Linked DNA regions of Martelella mediterranea DSM 17316. The protein of the gene in region 2 interacts with the protein of the main gene of each other region in a pairwise test. Links are inferred from orthologs where the notes say so. Each region holds a gene or a part of one and is shown on either strand. Other genes may lie near its edges.

What was found. Proteins that work in one complex are often made in the same cells at the same time.
Region 1: the proteins of Mame_RS13790 (region 2) and mobA interact in binary tests that used the Escherichia coli proteins (3 or more experiments, as listed by UniProt). The link is inferred for Martelella mediterranea DSM 17316 from one-to-one orthologs.

Annotation. Positions count from the first base shown.
Region 1 is NZ_CP020330.1:4,291,256-4,296,409, reverse strand. The notes cover bases 2,175-5,154. They hold mobA (molybdenum cofactor guanylyltransferase MobA), read right to left. Parts: upstream 3,978-5,154; coding sequence 3,372-3,977; downstream 2,175-3,371. Other genes in these bases: moaA (GTP 3',8-cyclase MoaA), read right to left, coding at 5,005-5,154; Mame_RS20075 (DMT family transporter), read right to left, coding at 3,974-4,927; Mame_RS20085 (methyltransferase domain-containing protein), read right to left, coding at 2,485-3,306; yidD (membrane protein insertion efficiency factor YidD), read left to right, coding at 2,175-2,497. Outside these bases: Mame_RS20105 (ISAs1 family transposase), read left to right, coding at 1-1,018; hisI (phosphoribosyl-AMP cyclohydrolase), read right to left, coding at 1,129-1,578; Mame_RS20095 (iron-sulfur cluster assembly scaffold protein), read left to right, coding at 1,714-2,172; more of yidD, read left to right, coding at 2,165-2,174. UniProt on the Escherichia coli protein: Transfers a GMP moiety from GTP to Mo-molybdopterin (Mo-MPT) cofactor (Moco or molybdenum cofactor) to form Mo-molybdopterin guanine dinucleotide (Mo-MGD) cofactor.
Region 2 is NZ_CP020330.1:2,951,858-2,959,635, forward strand. The notes cover bases 610-3,588. They hold Mame_RS13790 (molybdopterin molybdotransferase MoeA), read right to left. Parts: upstream 2,713-3,588; coding sequence 1,507-2,712; downstream 610-1,506. Other genes in these bases: Mame_RS13780 (phosphoribosylaminoimidazolesuccinocarboxamide synthase), read right to left, coding at 610-847; Mame_RS13785 (DUF1476 domain-containing protein), read left to right, coding at 1,089-1,412; moaC (cyclic pyranopterin monophosphate synthase MoaC), read right to left, coding at 2,716-3,207; trpC (indole-3-glycerol phosphate synthase TrpC), read right to left, coding at 3,204-3,588. Outside these bases: phosphoribosylformylglycinamidine synthase subunit PurS, read right to left, coding at 1-55; more of Mame_RS13780, read right to left, coding at 86-609; more of trpC, read right to left, coding at 3,589-4,013; trpD (anthranilate phosphoribosyltransferase), read right to left, coding at 4,010-5,044; Mame_RS13810 (SurA N-terminal domain-containing protein), read right to left, coding at 5,057-6,952; Mame_RS13815 (autotransporter domain-containing protein), read left to right, coding at 7,206-7,778. UniProt on the Escherichia coli protein: Catalyzes the insertion of molybdate into adenylated molybdopterin with the concomitant release of AMP.

The DNA.
Region 1 (5,154 bases), 1.3 Mb from region 2 along the record:
CTATTCGCTGAACAGCGTTTTGTTCATTGCCTTGGCCGCGGTGCTGTGCGGGGCCGAAACCTGTCAGGACATGGCCGACTTTGGCGTCTCCAAGCACAAGCTTTTGAAGGAGATCGTGCCTCTGCCTTACGGCACTCCCAGTCACGACGTTTTCTCGAATGTTTTCAGACATATCGACCCTGAGGCTTTCGAAACGGTCTTTGCACGCTTCGCGCAGGCTTTCGCAAAATCCATCAGCGGCGTCATCGCCATCGACGGCAAGGCCGTGCGCGGGGCCTACAAACGCGGCGACAAGGCCTCGCCCCTGCATCTGGTCAACATCTGGGCCGCCGACCAGCGCATGGTCATCGGCCAGCAGCTCGCGCCGGGCCGCAGTGAAGTCAAAGGCGTTCTGCAAGCTCTTTCATGCTTGTCGCTGGATGGCTGCATCGTCACGGCTGACGCGCTGCATTGCAGGGCAGACACAGCCTCTGCCATTCTCAAGACCGGCGCCGACTATGCGCTTGCACTCAAGGGCAACCAACCGGGCCTTCTCAACCGGGCGATCGCCCTGCTTGAAAAGGAAAGCAACCCCGACAGAGCCGAAAAGGCCGATGGCAAGGCCCATGACAGAACCGAAACCCGACGCGCCGTCATCGTCAAGGCGGAAGGAATGGATTTTCCCGGCGTCAAGGCGATCGCACGGCTTGAAAGCATCCGGGTGGAGCCCGATGGCCGGCAAACGCGTCACATCCGACATTTCCTGCTGTCCAGGTCAGTCAGCGCTACCGCCTTTCTGGACATCGCCAGAGCGCACTGGACGATCGAGAACCAACTGCACTGGGTGCTCGACGTCGCCTTCTGCGAAGACGCCGCCAGAAACCGAAAGGATCACGGGCCCCGGAACCTCTCGATCCTTCGCAAGCTCGCTCTCAACATCATCCGACACCACCCGGACAAGGCGTCCATCCGGCGCAAAATGAAAAAAGCCGGATGGGACGATACCTTCCTAATCTCAATGATCGCTCATATGCGATAGCCCTGCCTCAAGGGGGGAGATTATGGGCTGCGAGGCTGCTGCAAAACCGGACGCCTCAATGTACTGAGATTCGCGACAAGGTAACGTCGAAGTCTCCCTCCCGAAAATCCCTATTTCCCGCCGTAGACTTCCTTCGGATCGAAGGCCCTGTCATCGTCGATGCTGGTCAGCACGGCTTTGCCGCCCTCGATCGAGGCGGAGCGGTAGAAGCAGGAGCGGCGGCCGGTGTGGCAGGCGGCGGCGTGGCCGGTCATGGTCACCTTGATCAGAACCGCGTCCTGGTCGCAATCAGCAAGCACCGTCTCGACGCGCTGGAGATTGCCCGAAGTCTCGCCCTTCTTCCAGATCGCCTTGCGCGAGCGGCTGTAATAATGAGCAAAGCCGGTCTGAAGCGTCAGCGCCAGCGCCTCGGCATTCATATGGGCGAGCATCAGCACGGCGTTGTCGCGCGCGTCGGTGACCACGGCGGTGACGAGACCGTTTTCATCAAAACGCGGGGTGAAGACGCGCGATTCATCGAGCAGGGCCTTGTCCTGCGGCGGCTTTTCGAAATTCAGCATGGCTTTTCCCGTTTCCGGCGGTTTAAATAGACCCGGATCGGAACCTTGGCAATCGTGCGCTGCGGGCTTGTTGCGACAGCGCCGAAAACCCATCTTCCGTATGAAACATTGAAAAGACGCGCCGCAGGGTGACCGATGGACGATATCTATTCCGCGAAAATATTGCAGCATGCCGGCAATGTGACCCGGCTCGGCGTTCTCCCGGATGCCGACGCATCGGCCTCGGCGCATTCGCGGCTGTGCGGTTCGAAACTGACGGTCTATCTCAACCTCGCGGATGGTCGCGTCAGCGGTTTTTCCCACGAGTTGAAGGCATGTGCGCTCGGTCAGGCGTCATCCGCGATCATGGCCGAGACCATCATCGGCGCGACGCCGGCGGAAATCCGCGATGCTCGCGATAAGATGCGGGTCATGCTGAAGGAAGGCGGGGAGGGGCCGGACGGCCGCTTTGCCGAGATGCGCTGTCTCTTGCCGGTGAAGGATTATCCGGCCCGCCACGGTTCGGTGATGCTGACCTTCGAGGCCACCGTCAAGGCGCTCGATGCGCTGGAACGCGGCCCCGCTCTGGCCGAGGCCGTCGGGCGCGATGTGTAACGGGCATTCGCGCAATTACAGCGGGCCCTTTCCGAAGACGCCGGGCAGGCTTCTGGGAACCGGCCTCATCCGGCTCTACCAGCTCACCTTTTCAAGCCTGATCGGCCAGTCCTGCCGGCATCTGCCGACATGTTCGGAATATGGCTATGAGGCGATCGCCCGCCACGGTCTGTGGTCGGGCGGGTTTCTCACGCTCTTCAGGGTCGGGCGCTGCGGGCCGGGCGGCACGTCCGGCTTTGATCCCGTGCCGGAGAAGCTGGACCCGCGCTGGCACTGGTACACGCCGTGGCGATTCTATCGCGCCGGACGCCGTCATGCCTCCTGAAGCCGGGCGATCACCAGATAGCCGGGCGTCGGCTTACCGTTTTCCATCCGGACATTGATATCGGTAACCTCAACCGTTTCGAAGCCGGCGTTCTTCAGGCCAGTCTCGATATAGGCGAGGCTGTGGCCGAAGCGGTGATGCGGGCCGACGGCGTAGCCCGCCCCCTTCAGCCTTTCCTCCGGCAGGGTCTCGGCGGAAAAGGCGAAGATGCCGCCTGTTTCCATATTGGCGGCAGCGCCCTGAAACAGCGCGTCGAGTGTGCCGAGATAGGGCAGCACGTCGGCGGCGATCACCAGATCGAACGGCGTTTCGTCGCTTTCCTCGAGGAATTCTTCGACCTCGGCAACGAACAGGGTGTCGTAGAGACCCTTTTCATAGGCGATCTCGACCATGTTCTCGGAAATGTCGAGGCCGGTGATGTCGTCCGCCATGTCGCTGAGCGCGTCCGCGCCAAGGCCGGTGCCGCAGCCGAGATCCAGCATTCGCCGGAACGGGCCGAGCGCAAGCGCCTGAAACCGCTGGCGGATCGTCATCGGCACGCAATAGCCGAGTTGCTCCACCAGAATATCCTCGAAGTCATCGGCATGCTGGTCGAACAGGGTCTCGACATAGGCGCCGGGCGCCTTCAGCGGCGTATCGCCGAAGCCTGTGGCGGCAAGGCGCACCTCAGCGCCGCCATGGTCCTCGGGGTCGAGGGCCAGCACCTCGCGATAGGCCTCGGCGGCCTCGGCAAGCCTGCCTTCCTTTTCCAGCGCTAGTGCCCGGTTATAGGCCTTTGCCAGCTTCTTCTCGTCGATCTTCCGCGCCATCGCCTCAGCCTCATGTCTTTCGGCCTACGCTCTATGCCGGGTCGCGGGATGGCGCAACAGCCGATTTACAGCGAACCGAACCGTATTCGGGCCTGTTCCAGCTCTTCCGGCGTGTTGATGTTGAAGAACGGATCGCTATCGCCGGTTATTTCGAAATCCACGAACCGGTGCGGATGGCGCTCCAGAAAGCCCATCAGTCTTCTGTTGCCGTCGGCAAGCCAGGCGGCAAGGTCATCGGCAAGCAGGAGCGGCCAGAGCGCGAAAACGGGATGGACGCGGTCGTTCGAACGCGCGGCAATGATTTCGTTGGGGGTGGGGGCTGCTGCGGCTAGCCGGTCGACGAAATCCGCCGGGAAAAACGGCGTGTCGACGGCGATCGAGGCGATATGGGATGCCGACCCGCCCTCGAAATGGCGAAGCGCGGAAAGGATGCCGGAGAGCGGACCATTGTGCTCCCCGCCGCCATCGGTGACGATGGGGGCGCCTGCGAATTCCGCCATCGCCCCATCATGGCGGCTGATGACCACCGGTCCGCTTTGTGCGGAAAGACGGGCAAGGGCATGGGAAAGCAGCGTGCCATCGCCGAAGGCGAGCATCGCCTTGTCTTCGCCCATGCGCCGCGAGGCGCCGCCGGCGAGAATGACGGCCGGGATGCGGTCAGGTTTCGTCAATCGCGCAAAACCTCCTCTTCGGCGCGCGCCAGCAATCCCCCGCCCTGCGGGCCGCCGGGCTGGGTGGTTTCGCTGAGCGGCTCGATGCCCTTCTGGCGTTCGCGGTAGAACGAGTAAAGGCCCGCGCCGACGACGATCGCGCCGCCGATCAGCACGTTCACGCCCGGATAGGTCGCAAACATGATCATGCCGAGAATGGTCGACCACAACAGCCCGGTATAGCGGAACGGCGCGACATAGGAGATATCGGCCTTGCGCACGGCAAACACGATGAACTGGTAGCCGATCAGCAGAAAGCCCGCCGCAAGGACCAGCAGGCCGACGAGCGGCCAGCGCATCAAATCCCAGTCCTGTTCGATCGTGCCGAGCCCGGCGCCGCCGATGGTCAGCAGGGCCGAGGTCGACAGGGTGATCACGATCGCCGGCACATCGGTGCGGATCGCCTTGGTCAGAAGGTCGCGGGCGGTGGCGAAAAGCATGGCGATCACGACGTAGAGCGCGCCGCTCTCAAAGCCGGCGGGACCCGGCTTGATGATGATCATCACCCCGATAAAGCCGGCGATGATCGCGCTCCAGCGCCGCCAGCCGACGGGTTCGCCCATGAACAGCGCCGCGCCAAGGGTCACGGCGAGCGGCAGGCATTGCAGGATCGCCGCCGCATTGGCAAGCGGCATCGCCTTCAGCGCTTCGAGGTAGGCGATGGCGGCGATAAGCTCGCATGTGCTGCGGATCAGAACCCGCGGCTCGAACACGGCCCGTATGTGCGAAAACACGCCCGCCCGCCAGGCGATGATCAGTGCGATGACCATGACGATCAGGCCGCGGAAGAACATGATCTGCCCGACGCCGATCTCCTCGGTCAGCTTTTTCACGATCGCGTCGTTGATCGAAAAGCTGGCCATGCCCGCGATCATGAACAGCGCGCCGGAAAGATTTGAGGAAATACGCATCATTCGCCCATATTTTGATCATTCGGTTCATATCGCCGAACCGAGTCTGGGGGAAGACGCGTTGATGCTTTATATTTTCAGCCGCCGGTCATGCTCATGTGGCGGGCGACGGCGACGCGGGAGGTTTTCTCGTCGAGCTCGAAATTGTGCTCTTTCGGTTTGCGGGCGATGGCATTGTCAATGGCGTGGTGGAGTGCCGCGTCGTCACCCGGATTGTCGCGCAGCAC
Region 2 (7,778 bases):
CCTGCGGATCGAGTACGCCGTTTTTCAAGGTGACGATGACGCGTGCGTTGATCACTGGCTTAACCTCAGCTTCTGTTCGAAAATTCTATTTGACCAGGACGGGGCCGGCGGCGCGCGTCGGCTCGTTCTCATTCATGATGCCGAGCCGGCGGGCGACCTCGGAATAGGCGCTGACTGCAACGCCATCGCCGCCCTCGACGCGCGAATCGAGGCGTTGGCGGGTCGCCAGATCCATCAGGCGACAGGAATCAGGGGAAATCTCGTCGGCAAGGATGATGCGCATCATGTCGCCCTCGAACAGGCGGCCGCATTCGATCTTGAAATCGACGAGCTGCATGCCGGCGCCGAGAAACAGGCCGGACAGGAAGTCGTTGATCCTGATCGCCAGCGCCATCATGTCGTCGAGCTCCGGCGGCGAGGCCCAGCCGAAGGCGGTGATGTGTTCCTCGGTCACCAGCGGATTGCCGAGCTCATCGGAATTCAGGCTGAACTCGACGATCGAGCGGGGCAGGGGAACGCCCTCCTCGATGCCGAGACGGCGCGACAGCGAGCCTGCCGCAATATTGCGCACGGTGACGATCAGCGGAATCATCTCGACTTCGCGCACGAGTTGTTCTCGCATGTTCAGGCGGCGGATGAAATGGGTGGGAATCCCGATCGCGTTCAGATGTCCGAAGACATATTCCGAAATGCGGTTGTTCAGAACACCCTTTCCGTCGATCACGTCGGCGCCCGCACCCGGCTCGGTGCTGGCGTCGTCCTTGAAGAACTGGATCAGGGTTCCGGGCTCGGGGCCCTCATAGAGGACTTTACCCTTGCCTTCATAAACCCGGCGGCGACGACTCATCTCTGTCTCGTATACGTTGGCGCGCCAAGCGCGCTGAAATCATCAGTTTCGCTGCAATAGCGAGTTTGCGCCGCTTTCTCAATCAAAACCACGTGTTTTTCAAGGCAATTGCGGTTTTGCACCTTTTGCTGACGACAAACTGTCGCATGCGGGCAAATTTTGAAGCAAATGCCGGTTTTTTTCTTCTCAATCGCGCAAAGACATACCATCTTAGGAGGACAAGATTATCAGGGAGGTCGACATGGCAGATCGAATCTTTGCAGACCGCGGGCGCGCCCACGAGGCCGCCTACACGGCGGAACAGCATGCGCATTTCAACACGCTCGCCCGGCGCAACCGGATGCTGGCCAACTGGGCGGCAGGACTTTTGGACCGTGAAGGCGACCAGGCCTATATCAGCGAAGTGATGGCCAGCCATTTCATCGAGGCCGGCGATGCCGACCTGACGGGAAAGCTGATGGCGGACTTCGCCGCCGCCGGCGTCCAAATGGATGAGCAGACGATTCATGCCAAATTGAACGAGTTCATGCTCGCGGCCGCTGCCCAGGAAAAGGGTTCGGCCTGAGGCAGCTGGAGCGGTCTCCGTTTTCCAGGAAGTCGTGACCGCTCTCTGCCTCTTTTTCAGGGGCGGCCGATGGGGCTGCTCCTCGGCGCATCGCTCAGCCGAGGTTCACGATCCTGACAGTCTCGCCCGCTTCAACCGCCTTGGCGTGGGGCGGGCGGACGATCAGACAATCCGCTTCGGCAAGGGTGGCCTGCAGGGATGAATCCTGCCGCTCGAACATCTCGACGCGACCTTCGCAATCAAACCGGCCGCGCATATAGTGCTGGCGCGGGCCGTTGTCGGCGAGCGCTGATGCGGCGATTGCCGTGGTCTCGCGGTTGCGCGGCGGGAAGTGTCCGACATGGCGGATGAGCGGCTCGGCAAAGAGCAGGGCGCAGACGAAGCTCGAGACCGGGTTGCCGGGCAGGCCAAGCACCCGCATTTCCCCTAGCCGGCCGACCATCAGCGGCTTTCCCGGCCGCATCGCGATCTTCCAGAAATCGAGTTCCATGCCCATGGCGGCAAGCGTGGGGCGGATCAGGTCGTGATCGCCGACCGACGCGCCGCCGATCGTCACCAGAATATCGGCCTTCGCCTCGACCGCTTTTTCCACGGCCCCGCGTATCGCCGCTTCGCTGTCGCCGGCAATGCCGAGATCGATGACATCCGCGCCATTGTCGCGGGCAAGAGCGGCAATGGCGACGCTGCCGGAGGCCGAAATCTGGCCGGGGCCTGGAAGCGTGCCGGGCGGCACCAGTTCATTGCCGGTGGCAAGCACGGCGACGCGCGGCCGGCGGAAGACGGGAAGCACAGCGTGGCCGCCGGCTGCCGCAAGCGAAAGCGCGCGGGCGTCAAGCGTGCGGCCGCGGCTGAGCAGGATATCGCCTGCGGCAAAATCCTGTCCGGCATACCGGATATTGTCGCCCACGGTGGCCGCAGTCTTGAAGAACACGCCGGCATCGCCGCGCTTTTCGGTATTTTCCTGTATCACCACGCTATCGGCGCCTTGTGGCAGCGGCGCGCCGGTGAAAATCCGCATCGCGGTTCCGGCGGTCACATGCGCGTCCGGCATCGCGCCGGCGGCGACCTCGCCGATGACCTGAAGCTCCGCGCCTTCGGGCCCGATATCGCCCGCGCGCACCGCATAGCCGTCCATGGCGGAGGCCGCGAAGGGCGGCTGGGTGATACGGGAGGCGATATCCTCGCAAAGTACGCGCCTATTGGCATCGGCAAGCGCCATGGTTTCCGTGTCGCTTACCTGCGGAGCATGCTCCAGCAGGATCTCGCCGGCTCTTTCAACGCTCAGCAGGGGATCGGCCATGGCTCAGCCTTCGCGCTTGAAGTCGCCGCTCGCGCCGCCGGATTTCTCGACCAGCCGTATCGCGCCGATCTCCATTTCGCGATCGGCGGCCTTGGCCATGTCGTAGATCGTGAGGCAGGCGATGGAAACGGCGGTCAGCGCCTCCATCTCGACGCCGGTCCGGCCGGAAAGCGAGGCAGTGGCGACGACCCTCAGACCCGGAAGCGCGGTGTCGGCTTCGATGTCGACGGCGATCTTCGTCAGCATCAGCGGATGGCAGAGCGGGATGAGGTTGGCGGTCTGCTTCGCGCCCATGATCCCTGCCAGCCGGGCGGTGGCGATCACGTCGCCCTTCTTGGCGTTGCCGCTTTCGATCAGCGCGAGCGTTTCCGGCTTCATCCGGACATGGCCTTCCGCCGTGGCGGAGCGGATTGTCTCCGCCTTGGCGCCGACATCGACCATGCGGGCCTCGCCGGTCTCGCCGATATGGGTCAGGCCGGCGGGCTTGTCGGTCATGGCGCGGCCTCGGCTGTGCCCTTCAGCAGCGCACGGGTGGCTGCGGCGATATCGTTCTTGCGCATCAGGCTCTCGCCCACGAGGAAGGTTGAAATGCCGACCTTTTTCAGCCGCAGGCAATCGTCATGGACGAAGATGCCGCTCTCGCCGACGATCAGCCGGTCCTCCGGGATCATCGGAACGAGCCTTTCGCTGGTCTCAAGCGAGACCTCGAAAGTGCGCAGATTGCGGTTGTTGATGCCGATCAGCGGCGAGGAGAGCTTCAGCGCCCGCTCGCATTCCGCCTCGTCATGGACCTCGATCAGCGCGTCCATGCCGAGTTCGAAGGCGGTCTCCTCCAGGAGCCGGGCCTCGTCATCGGAAAGGCTCGCCATGATGATCAGGATGCAATCGGCCTGCCAGGCGCGGGCCTCGTAGACCTGATAGGGCTCGAACATGAAATCCTTGCGCAGCGCGGGAAGGGCGCAGGCCGCCTTGGCGGCGGCAAGAAATTCCGGCGCGCCCTGGAAGCTCGGCGTATCGGTCAGCACCGAAAGGCAGGCCGCCCCGCCTTCTTCATAGGCCGCAGCGAAGGCCGGCGGATCGAAATCCGGGCGGATCAGCCCCTTGGAGGGGCTTGCCTTCTTGATTTCTGCGATCAGGCCGAATGCGCCTCCGGCCTTTTTGGCGAAAAGCGCATCGGCGAAACCGCGCGGTTGATCAACGTCGCGGATCCGGGCCTTCAGCTCATCGAGCGGCACAGTGCTCTTGGCGGCGGCAATTTCCTCGCGCTTGTAGGCTTCGATCTTCTTCAGAATATCGGTCATGGCCGGATTCCATGTTCGGGCTTTCGGTTTGAAACGGCAACCAGCCGCTCGAGCGCAAGCGTCGCCTTGCCGCTTTCCAGCGCATCCGTGGCAATCGCCATACCGTCGGAGATCGTATCGGCCTTGCCGGCGACAACGAGGGCCGCGGCGGCATTGCAGAGCGCTATGTCGCGATAGGCATTCTTTTCGCCGGCAAGCACCTTGCGCAGCGCGGCCGCATTGACCTTGCCATCGCCGCCGCGCAGCGCCCTGAGTTCGGCTTGTGGAACGCCGAAATCGGAGGGCGAAAGCGTGAATTCGCGAACCTTGCCATCGGCAAGCTCGGCCACCAGCGTCTCGCCGGTCGTGGTGATCTCGTCGAGGCCCTGGCCGTGGACGACCCAGACCTTTTCCGATCCGTGGTCACGCAGGACCTCGGCGAGCGGGCGCACCCATTCGGCGGCAAACACGCCGAGCAATTGGCGTTTGACGCCCGCGGGATTGGAGAGCGGGCCGAGCAGGTTGAAGATCGTGCGGGTGCCGAGCTCCACGCGCGACGGACCGACATGGCGCATGGCGGCGTGGTGCTTCTGCGCGAACATGAAGCCGATGCCGGCCTCTTCCAGGCAGGCCTCGATCAGGGCCGGCGTGATATCGAGATCGACGCCGAGTTCCGACAGGCTGTCGGCGGTGCCGGAGCGGGAACTGAGCGCGCGGTTGCCGTGCTTGGCGACGGTGACGCCGGCGCCGGCGGTGATGATCGCCGCCAGCGTGGAGATATTGTAGGTCCCCGCGCCATCGCCGCCGGTGCCGACGATATCGATGGCATCGGCCGGGGCTTTGACGGGCGTCATCTTGGCGCGCATGGTCGAGACGGCGCCGACGATCTCGTCGACCGTCTCGCCCTTGACCCTCAGCGCCATCAGAAAGCCGCCGATCTGCGAGGGCGTGGCCTCGCCCGACATCAGCAGATCGAAGGCCTGGCGGGCTTCGTCACTGGAAAGCGACTGGCCGCTTGCGACTTTCGCGATGAAGGGCTTCAACTCGGACATAGTTCGCTCTTCTTATCTGAGGTTGATCGCCTGCTGGGCCAGCGTCTGGTTGATCGTGACGCCATATTCGCCCTGCAGCTTGTTGATCATTTCGTCGAGAATGTCGTCGCCGGCATAGGATGCTATGGCGTTGACCGCCTGGTCGTCGCCGGATGCGGCCAGCGTGCCGACCGGGTTGACGACGGCCACGACCTTCAGCACCACCTGTTCGGTGCCGCTGTCGCGCGGCGCGGTGGCCACGGTGCCGAGCGGGCCGCTGAAGGCGGCGGCGACGGCTTCCGGGCCGAGATCGTCATTCTGCGTGGTGCGGGTGACGGAGGTCACGCTGTTGACGTCGATCGCCAGCTCGTCGGCAATCTGCTGCAGGCTCTCGCCGCCCTCGACGCGGGCCTGCAACTCGCTGGCCTTGTCGGCAAGAGCCTCGCGCTGCTGCTCGGCCGCCCAGTCGACCTCCACCTGGCTGCGAACCTCGTCAAATTCGCGGTCGCGCGAGGGGGTGATGTCGACGACCTCGTACCAGACGACGCCGCCGTCATTGAGCGTGAGCGGCAGGTTCTCGACGCCGATATCGCTGTCGAAGGCTGAAGCAACGAGTTCTGTGCCTAGCGGAATATCGGCAACGGGAGTGCCGCTTTCATCGTTGCCCTGGGCGTCGATGGCGTCGATGGTCACCGGCTCAAGGCCCAGGCTTTGGGCCGCTTCGGCCATCGAAGCACCGCCGGCGCGCTGGTCCTCATACTGGTTTTCGACATTCAGGATATCGTCCGTTGCCTGCTGCTCGGCGAGTTCCTGACGGATCCGGTCCTTGACCTGGTCGAAGGGCGTGACCTGTTCGGGCGAGATCGCGGTGACGCGCAGGATCACAGGGCCGAAATTGCCCTGGACGACTTCGCTGGTGCCGCCCTCGTTCTCGATGGCGAAGGCCGCCTCGTCGATCGAGGCGTCCGGAAACTGGCCCTTGGTGAAAATGCCGAGGGTCACGTCGCCGGTGGTCTTGCCCTGTTCGCTGATAAGCTGGTCAAAGGTCTTGGTGCCATCCGCGAGCGCCTGGGCGGCCTGTTCGGCTTCGGCCTGATCGGAGAAGGTGAGCTGCTGAATGCGGCGCTCCTCCGGCGTGGTGAAGCTCGAAATCCGGGCATCGTAATCCTCGCGCACGGCGGCATCGGTGATGGCAGCAGGATCGGCGATATCGGAGGGATGCAGCGCCACATAGGAAACCTTGCGGTATTCCGGGGCGCGATAGGCGGCCTTGCGCTGCTCGAACCAGGGCTTCAACACCTCGTCGCCCGGCGATTTCACCGGCTCGATGAAGGCGTTGTTGAGGACGATGTAATCGACGCCGCGGGACTGGTTGCGGTATTCGCTGATGGCATCCACCAGGGCTTTGGGCGGGACGAAGCCGTCGGCGATGCCATCGACGACCTGGGAGCGCACGGCGACCTTGGAACGTTCGGCGACATAGTCATCCTCATTGAGGCCGACATTGCGCAACAGCGCGCTGAAGCGCTGGCGGTCGAAACGGCCGTCGGCATTCTGGAAGGCGGGATCCTGGGCGATGATCTCTGCCAACCGGTCTTCTGAGAGGCCGAGATTCATGTCGTCGGCGAGCTGGTCGAGCGCGGCGCCGGCAACGAGCTGGGCATTGACCTGCTGGTCGACGCCGATCATGCGGGCTTCCTCGCCGGTCAGCCGCCGGCCGAACTGGTTGCTGAGGCTGTTCAACTGGCGCTGATAGGCGAGGCGATACTCATTGGCCGAGACTGTCTTGTCGCCGACCTTCAGCACCACATCGGAATTGCCGGACAGGAACGCGCTCGACGCCCCCCATACGCCGAAGGAGATGATCAGCAGGATCAAGAGGAGTTTCGCGACCCAGGTCTGGGCGCCTTTGCGCAGTGTCTCAAGCATTCTTGTGCAGTCCCTGTTTGCCGGTCCTTCGGTTTTGTGACGCTTCATAGACGAAGATGCAACCGAATTGAAGCCGCAGATGCGATGGCCGGCCGGGCAGGGGATGATAACCGTTCATTAACCATAAATATTAAGCATGTTCGCAAAAGCACGCATGGCAATAGGTTCTTAAGGACCTGCAACCAGAATCACCCCAGTTTTGGACAGTCGGCCGATTCCCCGGATTAGCGGATCGCGTCGCAAGGGGTAGATAATGCGTGGTTTGAAATTTCGGCAGGGCGCTGCCAGAGCGTTGTTCCTGAGTTCCTCGGCACTTCTGGTGGCCTGGAGCGCGCCGGGGCTGGCCGCCGATTTCAACTGGACGGGCGCGACCTCCACAGACTGGTACGCGACCGAGAACTGGACCGTCGACGGCAGCCAGCCGCCGCTTCCGCCGAAATCCGGTGACAACGTAACCATCAACACGCTGAACAATGCGCCGGTGCTGACTCCAGACCGCGGCACGGAATATATCAGCAACTTCATCGTGGGCGACACGGCCGCCGGCAAGCTCACCTCCAACGCCACGGTCAGCGGCGAGGTGGTCACGCTCGGCGCGTCCGCCGGCGGCAACGGCACCATCATCGTTCAGGGCGCGGGCAGCGCGATCCAGTTCGACAAGCAGATCGTGGTCGGGGGCGCGGGCACCGGCACGCTGACGATGCAGTCCGGCGCCAAGGGGCAGACCGGCGCGATCACCATCGGCAACGCGGCAAGCGGTGAGGGAACCTACACGCTCGACGGCGCGGGAACGGAGATGCGCACCTATGGCACCGGCGCCAACAGC